3 regions of the Salipaludibacillus sp. CF4.18 genome follow, and region 3 is predicted to be linked to each of the others. Evidence: riboswitches for the same ligand, from Rfam matches in the RefSeq annotation. Region 3 holds a riboswitch; each other region holds the start of a gene.
What was found. Region 3 has a riboswitch for thiamine pyrophosphate ahead of ACHABW_RS19240 (long-chain fatty acid--CoA ligase). Riboswitches for the same ligand answer to the same signal wherever they lie in the genome.
Positions count from the first base shown of each region.

Region 1: linked by a shared signal. The riboswitch ahead of ACHABW_RS04465 (YkoF family thiamine/hydroxymethylpyrimidine-binding protein) and the one ahead of ACHABW_RS19240 (long-chain fatty acid--CoA ligase) in region 3 are both predicted to bind thiamine pyrophosphate.
Region 2: linked by a shared signal. The riboswitch ahead of thiW (energy coupling factor transporter S component ThiW) and the one ahead of ACHABW_RS19240 (long-chain fatty acid--CoA ligase) in region 3 are both predicted to bind thiamine pyrophosphate.

Region 1 is NZ_JBIMEV010000004.1:100,742-108,223, reverse strand. It holds gene ACHABW_RS04485 (ATP-binding cassette domain-containing protein) at 1-390, shown strand, start outside; gene ACHABW_RS04480 (hypothetical protein) at 374-1,120, shown strand; gene ACHABW_RS04475 (hypothetical protein) at 1,120-1,815, shown strand; gene ACHABW_RS04470 (HAD family hydrolase) at 1,879-2,553, shown strand; TPP riboswitch at 2,716-2,821, shown strand; gene ACHABW_RS04465 (YkoF family thiamine/hydroxymethylpyrimidine-binding protein) at 2,956-3,558, shown strand; gene ACHABW_RS04460 (ECF transporter S component) at 3,575-4,177, shown strand; gene ACHABW_RS04455 (ABC transporter ATP-binding protein) at 4,161-5,771, shown strand; gene ACHABW_RS04450 (energy-coupling factor transporter transmembrane component T family protein) at 5,755-6,534, shown strand; gene ACHABW_RS04445 (nucleotidyltransferase domain-containing protein) at 7,469-7,482, shown strand, end outside.
Region 2 is NZ_JBIMEV010000008.1:111,278-118,759, forward strand. It holds gene ACHABW_RS07875 (bifunctional homocysteine S-methyltransferase/methylenetetrahydrofolate reductase) at 1-623, opposite strand, end outside; gene metC (cystathionine beta-lyase) at 638-1,801, opposite strand; gene ACHABW_RS07885 (methionine biosynthesis PLP-dependent protein) at 1,801-2,922, opposite strand; SAM riboswitch class I at 3,025-3,140, opposite strand; TPP riboswitch at 3,426-3,539, shown strand; gene thiW (energy coupling factor transporter S component ThiW) at 3,653-4,126, shown strand; gene ACHABW_RS07895 (AzlD domain-containing protein) at 4,419-4,727, opposite strand; gene ACHABW_RS07900 (AzlC family ABC transporter permease) at 4,717-5,457, opposite strand; gene ACHABW_RS07905 (helix-turn-helix domain-containing protein) at 5,568-6,119, shown strand; gene ACHABW_RS07910 (glycerate kinase) at 6,233-7,384, opposite strand; gene hflX (GTPase HflX) at 7,410-7,482, opposite strand, start outside.
Region 3 is NZ_JBIMEV010000041.1:24,046-31,527, forward strand. It holds gene folE2 (GTP cyclohydrolase FolE2) at 1-712, opposite strand, end outside; gene sufU (Fe-S cluster assembly sulfur transfer protein SufU) at 970-1,272, shown strand; gene ACHABW_RS19225 (CobW family GTP-binding protein) at 1,364-2,317, shown strand; partial or broken gene ACHABW_RS19230 ((2Fe-2S) ferredoxin domain-containing protein) at 2,547-2,675, shown strand; gene ACHABW_RS19235 (metal ABC transporter solute-binding protein, Zn/Mn family) at 2,710-3,768, shown strand; TPP riboswitch at 4,071-4,178, shown strand; gene ACHABW_RS19240 (long-chain fatty acid--CoA ligase) at 4,280-5,398, shown strand; gene ACHABW_RS19245 (acyl-CoA reductase) at 5,400-6,884, shown strand; gene ACHABW_RS19250 (ABC transporter ATP-binding protein) at 6,899-7,482, shown strand, end outside.

The DNA.
Region 1 (7,482 bases), on a different contig from region 3:
GCTCTGTTAAAAGACTACCTCGCGCATCCGAGAACAATCCTGCTCTCGAGTCACCATTTAAATGAAATGGAAGATCTGCTAGAAGACGTCATGCTGATTAAGGACGGTGAGACTCATTTACACATGCCTATTGAAGATTTAAAAAACTATGCTATAGCCTTCAAAGGGAATGGTGATCAAGTTAAAACGTGGACGAAAGATCATTATATTTTGTATCGGAAATCTCTTGGCCCGGATCAAATGTATATTGTCTCCCGAAATACGTATTCAGATGAAACGATTCAACGAATAAAAAGAAATGGAATTGAGATTTCCAATGTTTCACCAAGTGAGGTTTGCGTTTATTTAACAAGCTCGTCAAAAGGAGGTATTGATGATGTCTTTAGCTAAAATTAACATGGATGATACGATTAAAAAATTATATTTATTTAAACTAAACTCATATTCAGGTGTATTTACCACGTTAATTTTTCTACAGATTATCTCTATTATCTTAGCATTTAATAGTGGTGAGATGAGTGTGGGTTTTGATATTTTTGAAGTGAAAATTAATTACTATTCCGCATCCAGTGTTTTTGTTCTAACTATGTTGTGGGGATTTATTACAGCGTTCTTATTAACTACAAAAGGGTATAGACATGCTGATTTTATGTTTGTAACAAATCGGCTAACCAGTCATTTAGCAAATGGATTATTTCTGCTGACAATGAGCTTTCTTGGCTCGTTAACGGCCTCTCTGTCTCCATTTCTAATCAGAGTAATTATTTTTATCTATCAAGATGAGGGACACATAACTGAGGATTTTCTAATGTCAGCCCAAGCTCATGAATTTATAATTGGATTTGCTGCAGCTTTTCTCTATTTACTAGTCTTTAGTGTACTAGGTTATTTATTTGGGATGCTAATTCAATCTAACAAAGCTCTGCAAGTAATCATTCTGGTTGTATTTTTAGGTGGATTGATGATCAATTCAGGTGAGCAAGGTATGATAATTTCGATAATTAATTTTTTCATGATGGAATCATCATTCGTATTATTTACTTTAAAAATGATAGTCTCGATATTGATGATCTATTTAAGCACGATTCTCCTTACGAATAAGATGGAGGTGATTCGCTAATGGGGATGCTCATTATTTTAGTTATTATTGGACTGATAGTGTATTTTATGAAAAAAGGAATCGATAATAAGATAATAAGAAGTAACTCTAAAGGTCTGAAGTGGTTGTTCTTAGGTTATTTAAGTATTTTAGTACTTTCAGTACCAGTTGCTTTTTTGCTTCCAATCGAAACAGAATCTTTGAAAGGTGAAATTGCTAAGGGCGATGTAGTGTATGAACAAGATATCTATATTGAAGATGCTCTTTTAAAAGGGGAGATCGAAGAGTTAGTAGATAAAAATAAAACGGAGTTATGGGCATTTGACTACGAGAATGATGTTTTGAATATTGAGCAGAAAGCTGAGGAGTTCTACGTTGCTGTTTATCTGGAGGAAACGTCAGAGTATACAGAAATGATAGAAGCTACTTTTTTTTATCCTAGATTAATTGTAGATGAGTGGGATTTTTCTAATGAAGTAAGTCCAATTAGAGTTGAACTGAAAAATAACTCGCTTAATATTTATGAACCTCTGTCGGTTACGATTAATCACGGAGAGTTCGAGATGGGATTTCCTATGAGTCAATTCTATGGAGAATCGAAGATGATGGGCCGCAGTTCATCATCATCGATGGGGGGACAAATCCTTTATCTCAAGGTGCCTGAAGGTTTAGAAATAGGTGATGATACTAATGTTGATATTATTAAAGTGGAATAGTTTTGTTATATATTTACATTTTGGGACAACTCTATTAAACTTGCTAAAGAGGCAGGTGTTTAGATGGCGATTGTAACAGTGGATTTTGACGGAACACTTTATCAAGGTAACTCATTTAAGGCGATGTTTTTAGTAGCTAAAAAAGAGTTTACAAGGAAAGAGTGGTTGTTAGTCAGTGGGGGAATGGTGAAAGCTGTAGGCCTTGGTGTATGGAAAGGGAAGCAGGTGTTCAGACACACTTTTTTTAAAGCTTTTGCCAAGTCGTTTAAAGGGAAAACAAAACAGGAATTAGATGAGTTTTTCAACCACCTCGTTCTAGCGGGATCAGACGAAGTCCATCAAGATTTAGTGCATACAATACGTGAGCATCAGTCAAAAGGAGATCAAGTGATCATATTGTCTGGAGCGCTAACCCCGTTTCTTGAAGCTTTTATTAGAGAGTTACAATTAGATGTGCCAGTGATAAGTACAGAGATCTTATTTGATGATCAAGGTTATTGTACGGGAGAAATAGGTACGATTGTAAACGGTCAAGAGAAGGTAAGAAAAATTGTTGACTGGATTGGAGAGAAGATGTCTCATGATGAGACTTCTCGTTCAGACGGCGATAATTTATGGGCGTATGCAGATAGTGAGAGCGATCTTCCTTTACTGGAGTTTGTCAATAAACCAGTAGTGGTCAATCCTAACTCTACTATGAAGCAAATTGCCGAAAAAAATCAGTGGCCGGTTTTTTGATATAAGAGTTTGTTCAAAAAGGTAGTCTTTTTTACCTTTTTGAACATCCTATTTAAGCTAGTTCTAACAGTAAAAATAGGTTGGAAAGACATGTTGTTGTATGACGGGACGGTTTACAAACAGCCATCCTTCACTTACAATAAAGGCAACAATATGATAACCGATTCGCACTAGGGGCGCTATAAAGCTGAGATTCAGGTGAAATTCCTGTTAACCCTTTGAACCCGAACTAGGTAATACTAGCGTGGGGAAGTGCAGGTAAGCAACATGTAGCCTGTTTTATTATTCTGCATGAAACTTCACTGCATCTTCCTTATGGGAGGTGCAGTTTTTTATATTTTGGGACTCCCTCCCTGTTATTGGTAGACATATTGAAAAAATGATGTAAGAGGAGGATGCAACATGGAAGGGTTAAGTTGTGGAACAAGTCGTATAGTTGGGTGCCGGTTTTCGGTGTATCCAATGACGGATAATTTTGTGGAAGTAATAAAAGGAGCATTAGAGGAAGTGGATACGTCCAAGGTATGGCAGTCTACAGATGATGTGAGCACGTGTATTCGAGGACGGAGTGAACATGTATTTGACGTGGCTAAAGCGATTTTTATCTATGCAGCAAAGACAGGGGTACATGTGGTCTTTAATGGGACTTTCTCTATTGGATGTCCAGGAGACTCTGACGCGGACACCTATATGTCAGAGGATGATGTCCGCTTAAATGAGAGTGGATCAAATAAAGAACGTGTGGAGGCAGCTTCTCAATTTGCGCTTTATCCGATGAACAACCCGGACTATATGCAAATCATCGCTGAACAGTGTGCTGTAGCTCAAGAACAAGGCACGTTTACGAAAGGCGTTCACTATGCCTCTCGACTTGATGGAGATGCGAATGCTGTTTTCAAAACATTAGAAGAAGTATTTGTGAATACTTCAAAATCGAAGGACCAAAGTCATGTGACAATGACGGCGGTTATTTCAGCAAACAGTCCATCTAAGAAAGATAAATAGGAGGGAGCAACCAAACATGTTGAAGCAATGGAAGTTAAAAGAAATCGTCTTAATGTCAATCTTCGGTGTTGTGTTCGCAGTTATTTATCTCATGTTTTATTTTTTCGGGCAAGGCTTACGTAATTTTCTTACGCCGTTTGGTCTGGCACCATTTGGCTATGAAATTATCTTTGGTATATGGTTCATCGTTTCAATCATTGCAGCATATGTGATTCGAAAACCTGGGGCGGCTTTCTGGTCGGAACTAATAGCTGGAACGGTCCAAGTACTCATAGGAAGTCCAGCAGGTCCACAGCTAATCATATCTGCGGCGATTCAAGGATTGGGAGCAGAAGTGGTTTTTGCTGCAACCAGGTACCGAAACTTTTCACTTTCTGTGCTTATTTTAGCAGGGATGTCGGCAGCTATTTTTAGTTATGCTTGGGGCTGGTTCCAATCTGGTTTAGCGGCGTTAACCCCAGAACTTATCGTTGCCACCTTGGCAGTCCGTATCATTAGTGGTGGATTGTTAGCGGGTCTATTAGGAAAATGGATTAGTGATCAGTTAGCTCAAACGGGAGTTCTTCGCGGATATGCATTAGGAAAGGAGTGGCAGGAAAAACGTGAAAAATCAGCTTAACTACCTAGATGGTTTGCGTGAAAATAGTCATCCTCTTATTCATGTAGAAAAGCTTTCGTTCGATTATGAGAGAATCAAAGAAAGATCGTTAATAGATCAGATTACTTTCTCATTAAAAGAAGGGGAAGTTACGCTGCTTATGGGTGCAAGCGGTTCAGGTAAGAGTACTGTAGCTCTATGTTTAAATGGTTTATTTCCAGAAGCTGTGGAAGGGTATGCGGATGGAGAAATCTATTATAAAGGAAAAAAGGTTCAGGGATTTGAACAAGGAGAGCTGAATCAAAAAATTGGGATCGTTTTTCAAGATCCTGAGAGTCAATTTTGCATGATTACTGTTGAAAATGAATTAGCTTTTACGATGGAAAACATTCGCGTTCCACGGGAAGATATGGTTAGGAGGATGGATAATGTTCTGGAGTCAGTAGGTTTAGAAGGATTCAAGGAAAGGTCTATTCACGAGTTATCGGGAGGACAAAAACAAAAAGTTGCTCTCGCGTCCGTTCTCCTTCTCAAACCAGAGCTTCTCATACTAGATGAGCCAACAGCGAACCTAGATCCATTATCTAGCTTGGAATTTATTAATCTTGTAAATAAATTGCATAAAGAAAGAGGAATGGCTGTTCTAATAATTGAACACCAATTAGATGATTGGCTTCCGTTAACGCAACACGTCCTTGCAATAAGTAAAGAAGGAAAGCTAATCGCCGACGATAGGCCGGAGATTGTCTTCAAGAAACAAAAACGTGAACTAGAGAATGAAGGAATTTATTTACCAAAAGTGGCCTCCAAAAATCTGTGGGGAAAGTCCCCCCAGATTTTTGGACCGTCTGAAGAGGTTATTTCTTTGAAAGGAGTCACATTCGAAAAAAAGAAAAAAATGATATTAAAAGATATTAGTCTCTCACTTGGTACGGGAGAATTTGTGGCGATCGTTGGAGAGAATGGCGCTGGTAAATCTACACTACTTCAACTGATGGCTGGAATTCTTTCAACCATGGAGGGGAGTGTTGATTTTCTTAAGAGGCCTTTAAAGGAGTGGAATGAACAACAACTTCGCCAAGAAATGGGCTTTGTTTTTCAAAATCCGGAACACCAATTTATTACTGATACGGTTTACGATGAGCTAGCCTTTGGTATGAAGTTAAACAACATTCCGATGAAAGAAATGGAAGCTAAAATAAAGGAACTCCTTCATCATTTCCAATTAGAACAAAACCAATGGAGTAATCCTTTTTCTCTAAGTGGGGGGCAGAAACGGCGTCTTAGTGTTGCAACGATGTTGGATGAAACACCGAAACTATTACTTTTTGATGAACCTACCTTTGGTCAGGACGCCCAGACAACCGAGGAACTTATGAAAATTATCCTAGATTTGAAGAATAAGGGAACGACGATTGTTTTCGTCACGCATGATATGGATTTGGTGGATAACTATTGTGAAAAGGTCTTTGTATTAGACCAAGGAGAAATCGCTTATCAGGGACACACACAATCATTTTGGGAGAATGAATCTTTGGTTAGAAAAGCTCATCTCAGACTTCCTTTTCGAATTAGGGCTCTAAAGGCTGGTGATGTCTATGATGTCGTCCATTAACCCAAGCGTTAAAGTTGTAGCTATCCTCATTCCCGGAGTTCTTCTTGGATTTAGTTTCGATATATTCACACCGCTTGCTTATTTGATTTTTATTGTTGCGTTCACCTTTCTTTTTAGCCAAATTTCGATCAAAAAATGGCTGCTAATTTTTGCTCCATTTGTATTCTTATCATTAGGGTTCGCCTGGATGACGATGCTTTATACGAGCAATTCCTTTTCAGGGGGGAGGGTTTTATTTGAATTTTGGTGGTTTGAAGTTACCACTGGTGGAGTGATGGTAGGGGTAAGTCTGGCACTCCGATCTTTATGTTTTGTTTCACTATCCCTTTTGTTTATCTTAACGACAGATTCCACGAAGTTTATGCTTAGTTTAATGCAACAATTTAAACTCCCCCCTAAGCTAACCTATGGTATTTTGGCAGGGTATAGGTTCCTGCCTACGTTCAAGCATGAGTTCGAAGTACTTCGTCACGCGCATCGAATAAGAGGAATAGGAAGAGCACAAGGGGTAAAGGGACGAATTCAGCAGTTTCGTCGCTATTCGATTCCCTTAATGGCCAATGCGATTCGTAAAGCAGAACGAGTAGCGATCGCGATGGAGTCAAAAGGATTCACAGGTTCGACAGATCGCACATATTATCACCTTATGACGGTAGGGAAAAAAGATTGGGCTTTTTTTGTCAGTATTGTAGGCATCTTTTTCATAGTAATATTCGCATCTTATCAGTTAGGATATCTTAATATTTTTGGGAGACAATTTTAACAGATTTAAGCTAGAGTTCTCCTTCCTCAAATATCCGGTAGAATTTTAGGTGGGAGATGAATGGCTCAGACCTAGATGATAACGCTGCAAAAACATAATCAAGGGAAAAGGCTACTCACCGAAACGAAAGTAGCATTTTTGTTATTTTGACCGCTACCGCTGGCACAGCGGGGGTAGCTCGATTAATTGGTTGGCTAGTAAAAGCGACTATTTTCCGAGAAGCCCCACTTCAAATTTTGAGAGAAGTGGTGGGCGGTAGTTCACAAACTGCATTATAAGTTGATAAAATTATGTTAATTTGTCACAATGGATGTTATTTTTTCACAGATTAGTGAGATTAGACTAGTTTTGATTGAAGTAATCTACTGCTATTTTCAAAGGATGTCCAAAAAATGGGTAAATAGAATGATTTTTCGTTCAGGAACATGTTCTTAGATGTCTAATGGGACTGTTTTCTTAGGGGGGGATCTAGATTAAAGGCAGTATTGCTAGGATTTATTCCTGTATATTCGAGCGTGTAATATCCATTTAGTTTCAGAAGTTTACTAGTTAAAACACCATTTATTAATAGGCAATGAAAATTTGTGCGAAAGGATTCGTACAAATTGAAATTTACTTATGTATCATAGACTTTATAAAGAATGATAGTGCAATTAGTTAGGATATTACTTTTTTGCATTAACTTATATATTTAAAGTGAATTCTAAAAATTGTTATTACATATTGCAGAATAAGAGTGGTTAGAGAGCTTTCTTTAGGTGTAAAAGCACCTTTATTTGTATATCAGGTGTTGGATAATGTGTAGTTCAATAGATATGACATCTAATGACCTATTTGCAAAATATAGCAAAATTTACGAAAATTCTACAAGGAATTATGTCGTATTATATAGAAAAGACTATATATAGAGACGTCTAAATTTCCGGGGGATAACGTGAATAAGAGAAG
Region 2 (7,482 bases), on a different contig from region 3:
ATATGGTATGGCCCCATTCGACAATTTAAGCCGACAACTTCTACGCCTTCCGCTTCCAATAATAGCAGAGCATCTGCGAGCGGAGTCCCACCTTGTAAGACACCAATATCTCCTAACGTCACTTGAGCAATGATAGGTTTATTTGTATTTTTTCGCACGTACTTCACGATCTCCAGCAATTCTTGAAAATCATAAAATGTTTCTAATATAAAGCCATCCACATCCGTTTTCAATAGAATATCAACTTGTTGCTTTAAGCTCTGATTTATTTCGTCAGGTTCGTACTCTGTTAAATGAACGCTCCCAATACCACCAATCGTAGCAAAGACAAATGTTTCCTCTTTCGCTTCTTTTCGAGCTAAGGTTACCGCGGCCACGTTAATCTCTTCTACTCGATGGTCCAATTGGTATCTTCGTAACTTCAACGAATTAGCGGCATACGTATTTGTTTGAATCAAATCAGATCCTGCCTCAACGTAGAGACGGTGGACATGTCTGACCTTTTCAGGTGCACTAATGTTCAACTCTTCAAAGCAACCGTCCGCTCCATGTTGATAGAGCAACGTTCCCATTGCACCATCACCTACAAGAATATTATTCTTTATTTTTTCTAGGAATTCCATGTCACCATCTCCTCTCATAGCGTTTGATTAAAGGCTTGATCAAAGTCTTTTATTAAATCTTCTGATTTTTCCAATCCGACAGAAAGACGGAGCAAGCCATCTGAGATTCCTCGTTTTTCTCTTTCATGCGCTGGCATCGCGGCATGGGACATAAGAGCAGGATAAGAAAGAATAGATTCGACTGCACCGAGACTTACTGCAAAAACAGGTATCTCAATCGCATCAACAACCTTTTTTACTGCTTCTCTATCCACTAATTCAAACGAAAGAACGGCACCGGGACTATCAGATTGAGCCTGGTGAAGATCAAAGCCAGGGTGATCTTTCAAACCGGGATAATACACATGTTTCACTGCTGGATGAGTCGTCAACCATTGCGCAATCTCTGCCGCTGTTTTTGTCGAAGCCTCCATTCTCGTGTGCATCGTTTTCATTCCACGAAGAATCAACCAGCAATCCTGAGGTCCTAAAACTGCGCCAAAGCTGTTTTGTAAAAAGCCTAGTTTTTCTGCTAAAGCGGAATCTTTCACTACTGCTAAACCTGCAATAACGTCACTGTGTCCGCCAATAAATTTCGTAGCGCTATGAACAACTACATCCACACCAAGATCTAACGGACGCTGTAAAACCGGCGTCATAAACGTATTATCTAAAACTGTTAAACTACCACTTTCCTTGGCAAGATCAACAATCGCTTTGATTGGTGTAATTTTCATCGTTGGATTTGATGGTGTCTCAATGTAGATCATTTTTGTATTCGGTTGAATTGCTTGTTTTACTTCCTCAACCTTTGTCATGTCTACAAATGTATGCTCAATACCTAGTTTTGTAAGTACTTCTGTCGTAAACCGGAATGTCCCGCCATAAACATCTTCCGTGATGACCAGATGGTCGCCCGAAGACAGCATCATAAACGTCGTGGAGATCGCCGCCATTCCTGAGGCAAAAGCAAATCCAGCTGTTCCATTTTCCAATTGAGCAATGGTATCCTCCAAAGCCTCTCTAGTCGGATTCCCCGATCTTGCATAATCGTATTTACCGAACGAGTCCAGTCCCTCTTGATGGAATGTCGATGCATGCTGAATCGGCACACTGACAGCACCGTTTGTAGGGTCTGTTTTATGTTTATGATGTAAAATTCGTGTTTGCAGACTATATTCTAAAGAATCATTTTTCATTATTTCTCCCCCTGACTAGCTGTAACTGCTTGAAAAGCTTGCTCTAAATCAGCAATTAAATCTCGAGCTGATTCAACACCTACTGAGAATCTTAAAAGTCGATTGCAAACTCCGAGCTTGGTGCGAAGTTCTTCCGGCACATCCGCATGTGTTTGTGTCGCCGGATAAGTCATTAAGCTTTCAACCCCACCCAAGCTTTCTGCAAAGGTAATCAAAGATAAGTTTTGCAGGAATGGGTTCACATAAGATTCATCTTGAATCCGAAAAGACAGCATGCCCCCGCGCCCTGGGTAGATAACATCATCCACTAGTGGGTGCTCGTGTAAAAATTCAGTGATCTCTTTTGCATTTTGCTCATGTTTATCCATACGAAGAGCCAATGTTTTCATGCCTCTGATTACGAGCCAGGAATCTAAAGGTGACAGAATCGGACCAATGCTATTAAAGTAATAGAAAAGATCTTCACACAGTTTTTCTCCTTTTCCTACGATCAAGCCGGCAATCACATCATTATGACCTGATAGGTATTTTGAAGCACTGTGAATAACTATGTCCGCACCTTCTTCAATAGGGCGCTGGATGAGCGGAGTATAAAATGTATTATCTACAATGAGCAGAAGGTTAAATTCCTTTGCAAGTTTATTAAACGCTGCTAAGTCCGCTTCTTGCATAAGCGGGTTTGTCGGCGTTTCAATGTATAAAGCTTTCGTTTTATCTGTTATTTTAGAACGGAACTCCTCGACGTGTCTTGCATCACCATATTGAAAGCTCAGCCCCCAGCGACGCCAGCTTCCTTCAAACAGTCGGTACGTTCCCCCGTATAAATCACTTGATGCTATAATTTCATCTCCACTTTCAAATAGGGAGAGAACAATTTGAATTGCTGACATTCCTGAGGAACAGGCAAAACCCCTGTCTCCACCTTCTAATTTGGCAATTGCCTCTTCTAAAATATGTCTAGTTGGGTTGCCAGTCCTAGAATAATCATATCCTGTCGACTGTCCAATGCCTTCATGGCGGTATGCTGTTGAGAAATAAATAGGCGCGCTAACTGCACCTGTTGTTGTTTCACTTCTGTTTCCGATCTGAACGAGCGCTGTTTCAATTTCTTTACGGTCCATGGACACCGATACCTCCTCTAAACTAATACTTACTGCAATCAAAAAAACCTTCTTCTTATTTTTAAATAAGAAGAAGGTTTTGGATGTATATGTAAGGTCTTCTTCTTATCTTTGCAAGCACCTTGGCTTGCAGGAATTAGCACCTGACCACGGACAATTACTCGCAGCTGGTTGCTGAGACTTCAAAGGGCCTTTCCCTCCATCTCTCACAATAAGAATGTATCTGAATATTTAATTTTTATTAGGTCATTGAATCTATTCTATAGCATACGGGAAAAGAATGCAATATTTTTTTCTGGTCCAGAAGATAGACAATCTTAACTTCCGGTAGAACTTTGATCTCTTTTACTTTCAGATAATTTAACAATGATCGTTTGTTTAAAAATAAATGGTTGTTGTTAGTTGTTATATTAAAGGACTCCATGAAGGTCTAAAATGATGACATTCGTTAACACAGACGGTTGACATCAGCTTAAGGTTTGTTACAATCAAGGGAAATTAATACATACTACTAGGGGTGCCCATAAGGTGGGCTGAGAGAAAGGTGAATCAAACCTTTTAACTCTTTTGAACCTGACCTGGTTTAAACCAGCGGAGGAAAGTAGTGATAAATGAGATCGTATCTTTATCAACTTCGTGACCAAGGCCAGGTCCTTTCATTAAATGGAGGGGACTTGGCTTTTTTTATGTCTTTATTCATTTTTATATTTTATAAGGGGGAAATAACACAATGAATCGCACACACAAATTAACATTAATGGCGATGCTCATCGCTATTGGAATCGTAGGGGCCGCATTTATTTGGTTTCCGGCAGGTGTAGCTAGAGCTTATCCTATCCAACATGCAGTCAATGTAATTGCTGCCGTTTTACTGGGTCCCGGACCAGCCATAGTCATTGCATTCGCTATTGGTTTAATACGTAATATGCTTGGTCTCGGAACTCTTCTTGCTTTTCCAGGTGGGATGGCCGGTGCTTTATTAGCTGGTCTCGCCTATCGTTGGACAAAGAAAAAGTCGATGGCTGCTGTTGGCGAAATTATTGGAACGGGAATAATCGGTTCTCTTCTGGCTGTTCCTATTGCCCAACTATTCCTTGGTCAAGCTGCAGGTGTTTTCTTTTTTATTCCCGGATTCTTGATTAGTAGTATCGCCGGTGCAGCTCTAGCTTTATTAGTGTTAAGTAGAATAAGAAAAACGGCATAGCCGTCTTTTATTAAATACAGCGTCAGCTTCCACCGCCATCTTAGTATCAAGGGTGGGTTTCCCTTGATGCTAAGATGGCGGTGGAAGCTGCAAATTTTATAAATTCTCTAAAAAAAAGATCCTTTGAAGTGAGAGAAACCTTCGCTTCGGCCGGCTGTGTAGCACCTACTGTTTATACGTAGGATGCTACACGGTTTGTAATTTAAAATCAGTCTGTGCGAATATCTGGACCCGAAGTGGCGCATTTATGATTGCTAAATTACTCATAACCAATCCAGCATCTTTCAGCCATTTAAAAAAAGATCATATCTGTTATCCAAACCCCTGCTATGCCGCCCATCACTATAAGGACGAGGTTAAAGCGAAAGAACGCAAGTACAATGGATGTTGATGCCCCGATGATGGCTGAAGGTACATTCTCTACCGAATACAATATCCCCGGAAAAATAAGACTGGCCAGTACTGCATATGGTACAAATTCCAAAAATCGCTTCACAGGAGAAGCTAGTTTCATATTTTTCAGAAAAACCATTGGAAGCATCCTTGGTAAATACGTCACTAAGCCCATTGCGAGAACTAGAAGAATCATCTCACTCATCATCTTCACCTTCCTCTTTCGGGAATAACCAAACTCCGATAGTAGCTGTTAGGATCGTTGTAATGATGATCATCCAGCCAGTGGAAAACTCTATTGGAATGACCCAGTACAACACCGCATTAATCACAATCGCTATTCCTACTATAACTACGATCGGATTTGATTCTTTTAAACTAGGCACCAGTAATCCTATGAACATCGCATAAAGAGCGATGCCCATACTATTTTGAATCGATGCCGGAAGACCCATAGCTAAAAAAACACCAGCCCAAGTCCCAACATTCCAAGCTAAAAAAGCAATAAGATTTATTCCTATAACAAAGGAAGGTTGGAGCACTCGTTCCCGTTGCGACGACGAAACACTAAATGTCTCATCGGTTACCCCAAAAGAGAGCAATGCTAATTCTTTATTGGATGTCCACTTTGGCAAACGCTGTGATAATGAAGCCGTCATCAAAAAGTGACGAAGGTTCAAAATAAACGTCGTAATAATGATTTCCCAGTATGCAACCCCTGCGATAATTAGGTTAATACCAATGAATTGACTTGCCCCTGCAAAAATAACGAGAGACATGAGTAAAATCACGGCCTCTGGAATAAAAAAAGATTTCGCTAATAGTCCGAACGCGATAGCAATTGGAATATAACCTATTGCAACAGGAATACCTGCTTTTAATCCTTCCTTGAATGGACTGCTACTGACGATGTTTTCTTCTGCTAATGCGTTGGACATTCACTCACCTCATATGTATAATTTACTTTAATATACAATACATTCGGATGTTATACAATATAAAATACTTTTATACGTTATAACATACTATTACCCTTGGAGGTGTCCCTATGGATCCTGTAAATCAGCAGATTGCTTGGAAATTAAAACAATTACGCCGGTCGAAGGGTTTCAGCCTAGAGAAGACTGCAGAAGTAACGGGTGTGAGTAAAGCAATGTTGGGACAAATTGAACGAGGTGCTTCAAATCCTACTGTTTCTATCTTATGGAAAATTGCTAATGGCTTAAAAGTCTCCTTTTCTTCCTTTGTGGAAGAAGAAGAACCTTCTGTTTCCATTGTTCACTTATCTAATGTAAAACCTATTATTGAATCCAATGGTTCATATCAGGTTTTTCCTATCTTTCCTTTTAAACAAGATAAGCAATTTGAAATATATACGGTAACACTAGCTGAAAATTGTATGCAGGAGTCCGAAGCACATCAAAGAGGTGTGGAGGAGTATATTACTGTTTTAGAGGGCGAATTGACATTAGATATTAATACGAATGTCTATACAGTAGGGGAAGGTGATTCCATACGTTTTCATGCGGACAAGCCCCATGTATACATGAATAAAACTGCACAAATCCTTCGTTTTCACAATTTAATCTATTACGCTTAGGTTGAGAATGGCATTAATCTTCACTAATGCTATTTTTACAGATTGGTTTTTTAATTAGAATAGCGCGGTACTCGAATCTGCTTCCACGACTATTTGAAGATAAAAAAATAACCTCAATCTAGGCTATCTTTCCCATCCATTTTCTTCATTAACCTAGCTACGTTTTCCGAGATCTGACGAACGTGTTCTTTTGCTTTCGCCGGTAATTCCTCCATCAATAAAACTTCGGAGAGAGAACTAAACACAACGTCTATTCCTGCTTCATATACAGCTTCGTACCCTTCACCAATACTTCCACAAATTGCAATCACAGGAACGCCATGCTTTTTCGCAACTTCCGCTACGCAAATCGGGGTTTTCCCAAAAACCGTTTGAGAATTGATCCCGCCTTCACCTGTAATAACAAAGTCAGCACCTTGAACATGCTTCTCTAAGCCAATTGCTTCAGCGATGATCTTACCACCCTGCTCAAGTGTTGCTGGCAAAAAAGCAAGAAATGCTGCTCCAAGTCCTCCCGCAGCTCCAGCACCAGGGATGTGTTCTACGTCCTTGCCTAACTGTTGCTTCATGACTGCAGCAAAGTGAATTAATGCAGTATCTAATTTTTCAACGTCTTCCGGTGTTGCACCTTTCTGAGGGCCGTAAATAGCCGAAGCACCACTTTTTCCTGTTAACGGGTTACTAACATCACAGGCAACTAAAATAGAAACCTCAGACAGTCGTGGATCTAGGTTACTTACATCCAATGAATCTAATTCCTTTAACGCTAGTCCCCCCGGTCTTAATCCCTTGCCAGCCTTATCTTTCAAACGAACACCAAGCTCTTGAAGCATACCAGCGCCACCATCATTCGTCGCACTGCCACCAACCCCAATAATAAACTTCTTCACCCCTAAATCCAGTGCAGCAGATATTAATTCTCCAACACCTTTTGTGGTCGTTATTTTGGGATCTTTCAAGTTTTGAGGAACAAGATGGATACCTGACGAGGAGGCCATCTCTATTACTGCTGTTTTCTTATCCCCTGACAATCCAAACAAGGCCTCGACTGTATCTCCAAGCGGCCCAGTCACCTTTTTTTGAATGATCTGTCCTCCTGTAGCATCAACAAGAGATTGAACTGTTCCCTCTCCCCCATCAGCCATCGGACACATAATAAACGCTGCATCCGGAAAGATTTTCTTGAACCCCTGCTTCATTGACTGAGCGACTTCATATGCGGTTAAACTTTCTTTGTATGAATCTGGTGCAAAGACAATTTTCATGGAGAAAACCCACCTTATTCAGTAATTATTCATTTACTACAATATATTTACTATATTTATCGGCATCCGCTTTTTTACATGTTATTGTCAATTTTGTG
Region 3 (7,482 bases):
GATGAATCATGGCACTGGCATTTGACTCAGCAGCTAATAACAGGCTTGCCTTCCAATCCTGTTCACACCGAATAGCATTCTCCAATACTACTGTTATGGTAACAGTCCCTCGCTGATTATGAGCACTATATTCACTGATCTCTTTAGAACATGGACATAATGTGGTGATTCCAACAGATAATTGGGCTTCGTGTGTAAATCCAATTATTTTATCATAGTTGACTTTCATTGAAGCCATCGCTCTCATTAAACCAGTTTTACCACTTTGAGGAGCATTCCTTTCAAAAAACCAAGGGAAATTAACTTCCATCTCTGCTGATTGCTGATCCATTCTTTCTGCAAGTTCTTTTGTGAATTTATAAAGATGCTGAAAATCTACCGTCCATCCTTCCCTGTGATATTGATCAAGTTGTTCCGTTAATCTACTCATGTTAATTCCTTTAGAATTACTGTCTAAACTAGTAGTCATCTTGAATTCACCTATGGTAGTTTGGATTTTTGGCGAATGAGCAGATTGGATGGTAATCGGATGTTGGACATTGGAAATCCCTACACTCTGTAAATCAAATAGGAAATCATTAGAGGTATTTTGTAAGTCGATCATTTCATCCTTATTGATCGGTTTATTACCAGTTATAGGCGATACAGAACCGAAACGTCGGTGTCGTTCTTTTTTATTTGGTAAATTTAAGTTGTTTAAATTATTTTTCATGTTCTACCCCTCCCCAAAAAATCACGATATATTGTTAAATCAGAATCATTCTTATTTAAATTCCAATTTATCGCATTGTATCAGAATAATCAAGGTATAAACAAATAATCAATTCATGATTTATTAAAATAGAGAAATATCTAAAAGAGCTCCTTTTCTATTTGATAATATTCATCGTTTCCTTTACACTGTTTTTAAATAGTAACTGTTACGTTTTGTGATGTCATGTCGCTTCTGAGAAAGAGAGGGGAACTAATATGCTTAATGACCTGTATCGCACGGTTGTTATGGATCATGCTAAATATAGGCAAAACTACGGAAAACTTGAAGGGGAAGATGTACGTAAAATCCATTATAAAAACCCTACATGTGGGGATGTTATGATCCTTTATTTACAAATTGAACAAAGTAAAATAAAAAATATATCATTTGAAGGAGAGGGATGTGCTATTAGTATGGCATCCTCATCGATGATGACTGAACTTATTCAGAATAAAGATTTAAAGGTTGTTTCAGAAATTAGAAGTGAATTTGAACAGTTAATACGCAATCTTAATTAATGGTGGGACAGGGGTGGCTATAAATAAGTTAATTTTATCTAAGATAGCGCATTATGATCAGAGAAATTAGATAGAAAGGAATTAATGTAGTATGCAAATAACGGATTCGAAAAAAGTTGACATCATTATCATAAGTGGTTTTTTGGGCAGTGGAAAAACAACGCTATTAAAGGACTTAGTCCAATTTGAAAAAAGTAAGGGTAGAAGAATAGGAGTATTGATGAATGAGATGGGGGATGTAAGTGTTGATTCTGCAATCATTCCTTCGGATACCCCATTTATAGAGATGTTAAATGGTTGTATTTGCTGTACGATACAGGGAGAGTTAAGTGTGCAATTAAACTTACTGTTAGAAGAACATGAATTAGATATCATTTTTATAGAAGCAACTGGTGCCGCTCATCCGTTAGAAGTAATGGAAGCTTGTACACACCCATTTTTAGCTAATAAGCTTCGTATTAAAGGGGTTATAACAGTTGTGAGTGCAAAACAGTGGGTGGAAAATAGATTAAGTAATAAGCTTAAAAAGCTGTTGGCAGAACAAGTTAAATATGCAGATATTGTACTTATAAATAAAAAAGATCTAGTCAGCTCGCATGTTCTCTATTCGGTAAAGGAGAATATGGAGCAGATTAATGATCGAGCGCGCATTTCAATGGTTGCTTTTGCAAAAATTGACTTTTCATGGCTTTATTCAGAGAACGAAGAAAGTAAAAGCTTAAGGAACAATAAGTTAAGTAATCATCACGAATCTCATTTACACAATCATTTACATCTCACGACATTTACTTGCTCTATTGAGAAGCCTATAGATAGACTAAAATTATTAGATTGGTTAGAAAACATTCAAGATTCCCTTTACCGCATAAAAGGATTCATACATCTAAATGAATCTCTAGGTCTTTATTTATTTAATTATGCTCAAGGTGATCCTATTTTTGAACGATACCTATCTGAAAGGCACTATAGTCCTGTTCTTGTTTTTATTGGAGAAGGATTGGACCAAACTCATATTGAAAAAGAAATAAGAAATTTACAAGTTTAAACGAATTACGAAAGAAAACGACCTTAAACAGTCGTTTTTTTTTACATAAAGTATAAGCTCACGCTGTATTTAACAAAAGAAGCTATGCGTATTTCTTAGAAAATAAAGTTAACGAGATATAGTTGACAATTAATAAAAAAATAGATAAGATCATAAAACGTAATAATTACGATTTAAAAGAATGCAGTTACTATGAATTTACTAAATAATATTCTGGGGAGTGAGGAAAGTGGCTACATGGAATTTAAGTAAAACACAACATCACATTCTTATTTGTAATGGAAGTAGCTGCAATAATGCAGGTGCAGAAGAGTTAACACAATCTATTAGAAAAGAGATCACCGTTAGATGTTTAGACAAATCATAATCATTAAGAAAAGTGGGAGAATGGAATGAAAAAAGTATCTGTTATTATTTCGACTTTAGTTGTTACCAGTGCGGTTCTATCGGCATGTGGTGAAAATGAAGTGGACACAAATTTATCAAACAACGAGGAAGTAGAAAATGTTTCAATTGAAACCATTGAAATTATGACAACGCTATTCCCGTTAGAGGATTTTGCAAATCGAATTGGTGGTGAGTATGTTGAAGTGGAGAACATAGTTCCGGTTGGATCAGATGTACATACGTTTGAACCCACAGCTAATCAGATGATTGAGTTAGCAGAAGCGGATTTATTTATTTACAACGGAGCAGACTATGAAGGCTTTTCGGATAGTATTATCGATGCAGTGGATTCTCATGACGTGAAAATAATTACGGCTTCAGAAGGAATAGATCTTATCAAATATAATCATAACAAACAAGACTCTGGTGAGATTAGAGGTCATGATGATGAGCATAATGGACATGAGAATAACGATCACGATGATGTAAATAATGATCATGGGCATGAAAACAATGATAACGACCACGACCATGAACATGGTGAAAATGATCCCCACGTTTGGTTAGATCCGATCCGTGCAATTGAAGTTGCAGAGAATATAAAAGATGCTTTAGTGGAGGCTCGTCCAGACGCTGAAGAAGAATTCAGCCTAAATTTTGAGGAACTAAAATTGGATTTGCAAGAGTTAGACGATAATTTTCAAGGCATGGTTGATGAAGTAACACAAGACACAATGATTGTCTCTCACGCCGCTTACGGATATTGGAAAGATCGATATGGCATTAATCAAATAGCTATTTCAGGTCTTTCATCCACAAATGAGCCAACTATTCAACAAATTCAAGAAGTAATAAGTTTTATGGAAAGCAATGATATTACTTACGTCATGTTCGAACAGAATATTCCAACAAATATTGCTGAAACAGTTCGTGAACAAGTGGGTGCAGAGGAGTTGTGGCTGCACAATCTTTCTGCACTAGTAGAGGAGAATATTGAAAATGAGGATGATTACTTTAGCTTAATGGAGAAAAATGTTGAAACTTTAAGAAAGGCTCTACAATAACGTTAAAGAGAAATGTTGCAGACAAAAGCAAGACAAATCATAGACCCGAATTTCATTAGGAAGGGAGTGTATTAATGAACAAAAAAATTCCAGTTACCGTATTAGAGGGAGGAAAAACAAAATGTCTACTTCAGTTATCTCAATAGTACTTTATACTATTAAAGATGAATTGAAGAGTGGCGTTTTATACTAATTCTTGTACCAATGTTGATGGTGCGTTGGAACTATCTCATTGGTTGACAAACATAAACGCCGTGATAAGATTGATATGATTATAGAATTAAAAATAAATTTCATAAAGCAATTGCCACTGGGGGGGCCAAAGTTTTGGCTGAGATTAAAGTGTAACTTTAAGACCCTTTGAACCTGATCTAACTAATTATAGCGTAGGGAAGTGGACATCAGATTAATGAGCTATTTGAATACATATAGTTTATCAATAGATGCCCGCAACCTCTTTGGAAGCGGGCTTTTTGTATGCCAAAAATTTATATCGATTGGAGTGTCCACATTGTTTAAGGATTATCTGCAATTAAAACAAGACTTGACAGAATTTATCGATCAACTAACAGCAACGGATGTTGAATTTAATACGATGGCGTTAAAAGTCTTTCAGTTTCAATATGAACATAATCAGCCTTTTCGCAAATTTTGCAGAAAACGCCGTGTTTCACCAAGGACGATAAAACATTTTACAGAGATCCCACCTATTGCAATAGATGCATTTAAATTAACAACACTGTCTTCCTTTCCAATAGAAAAAACAGAGGCACTGTTTATGACGAGTGGAACGACAAATCCGGAAAAACGCGGGAAGAATTATCATCGTGATTTGCAAATATATAATCACTCTATGATGGCTCATTTTAAACCATTCATTATGCCTGATTTTGAAAAAATGAAGATGTTTGTACTTTTCCCGCCAAAAGAGGAGATGCCGAATTCATCTTTAGCACATTATTTAAACCTTGCCAAAACAGCGTATGGTACTGATAATAGTCAATATATTTTCTCTAAAGACGGATTTCAACTTGAAAAATTGATTGAAGAACTTCGATTAGCTGAACAATCAGACGAACCGATTCTATTAATAGGTGCAACTTTTTCATTCATTCATTTATTGGATTACTGTAAAAAAGAAGGGATTTGTTTTAATCTTTCTCTTAAAAGCAGACTGATGGATACTGGAGGAGCGAAAGGACGTTCGCGTGAAATGGATCCACATGAGTTTAAACAAGAAATGTGCAATCTACTTAATATACCTTTAGAAATGTCAGTAAATATGTATGGAATGACAGAATTAAGCTCACAGATATATGACCGAAATCTTTATGATTATTTCAACCAACAGCCAATTTCTTCGGTAAAAAAGGCACCACACTGGGTAAGAACGGTTATTGTTGATGTGGAACATATGAAACAGAAACCAGTAGGTGAAAAAGGTCTCATTGTTCATTATGATTTGGCCAACCTTAATTCAATCATGAGCATTCTAACTGAGGATATAGGCGTCCAGAATGAAAATGGCTTTACGTTATTAGGCAGAGCTGAAGGGGCAGAGGCGAAAGGTTGTTCCTTAGCAGTAGAGCAATTTATCAGCTCCACACAACCAACAGGAGGAGAATCCTAATATGACTTTGAACTATTCCTGCTTTCATGTACCGGAAAGTTGTGAAGAGCATGTTAAAAACCTACCACTCAAGAAGTTGGTATTTGAGAACCATCATGAAGTGCTAGAACTACAAGTGCCGGAACTAAATCCAGAAATAATTACCTACTTAACTGATACGTTGAAATTTCAGCAACAAACCTATTTACGGAAACTCAAAACAAATGATATTATCAAGATTTTAAATGAAGCAATTCAAAAGTGGTTAGACCCTCGATATGAGTTAAGGCAGTTTGCTGAACATCTTTTACCCATTATAACTGGATATGATCCTGAAATGGTTCGTTTATTTCTCAATCAATATTTACGAGAGTTTCGTAAAGAAAAATTACAACGCATGATTGATGAGGATTTTCCTAATCCATTGATTTTAGATGAGTTTCGTCCTCGGAAATCAGGTGGCCTTTACAGAGCTTATGGACCAGAGTTAATCACACATATTTTTTCAGGGAATGTTCCTGCACTACCGCTGTGGAGTCTCACGGCAGGCTTGTTACTTAAATCAGCAACATTAGGTAAGGTCTCATCATCAGAGCCTTTATTTCCGGTTTTGTTTGCTAAAACACTAAAGGAGATTGACCCTAAACTCGCAGATGCGATGGCTGTTTTATCGTGGAAAGGCGGAGATGAAGCATTAGAAAAAGAAAGCTTTTCAAGATCGAATGCCGTGGTTGCCTATGGTGGAAAAGAATCCATTGAATCGATCAAACAGAAAGTTCCATCTCATGTTCCCCTCCAATCACATGGACATAAAGTTAGCTTTGGTGTCATAACCAACGAGTGCCTATCAGCTACGAAAGGAGCAGAAGCGGCTAAATTAGCAGCTTCTGATGTATCGTGGTTTGACCAGCAAGGGTGTCTATCACCTCATGTCTTTTTTGTTGAACGAAATGGGAAATATTCAACTAGTGACTTTGCTGAAATGCTTGCAAATGAAATGGCAAACATCCAGCATAAACATCCAAGAGCCGATTTAACTGACGAAGAACAGCATGCCATTGTGAAATTTCGTTCAACGATAGAATTGGAAAGTTTTGAAAATAATAACTTACGCATAATACAAAGTAATGATAATACAGCATGGACGGTTGTATATCGTGATTTGGAAGAGAATATACGGAAAGATACTTTTCCTTTCTCACCACTTAATCGTTTTGTAACAGTCATTCCAGTTGATTCTATCTTAGACATTAAGAAGTATATAAATAAATTAAAAGGTTACATTCAAACGGTTGGAGTAGGTTGTTCTCCTCAATCCTTTTCTTCCATTATTTCAATGTTAGGGGAATCTGGTGTAAATCGTATTTGTGCGCTAGGATCGATGCCTCATCCACAGCCTGGTTGGCATCATGATGGAAGATTTCATTTAGCTGATCTCGTTCATTTTTGTGACGTAGAGGCTTCCCTTGAGGACCTTATGGATGATTTTGACCCTTTCAGAATTTAGAGGAGAGAGAAATAATGACGATTATTATTGAGTGTCAAGATGTTGGCATACAGTTTAATGCTGGTAAGAAACCTGTTTTATCCAATATTAATATGCAGGTTCAACCTGGTGAATTTATCAGTATTATCGGGAAAAGCGGGTCTGGAAAAACGACATTACTGCAAATGATCGGTGGGTTGCTTTCCCCAACACAAGGAAAAATAAACGTTTGTGGGAAAAAAATCAACGAGCCGATTAACGAAATAACCTATGTGTTTCAAAGTCCTGTTCTTTTAGAATGGCGCAATGTACTTGAAAATGTCTTGGTCCCAATAGAGTTAAAAAGACGGCCGAATAAGTCTGATATTGATAAAGCGAAAGAGGTTATCGATTCTGTTGGGTTAGCTGGTCACGAAGAGAAATATCCCCATGAATTATCGGGAGGGATGAAGTCCAGAGTTACCTTAGCAAGATCGTTGTTGACACAGCCAAAAATTCTATTAATGGATGAGCCATTTTCGTCTTTAGATGCGATGACAAAGGAGCAGCTTCAATTAGAATTGATGGAACTGTCCATCGAATTTTCGACAACAATTATATTTATTACACATGATATTAC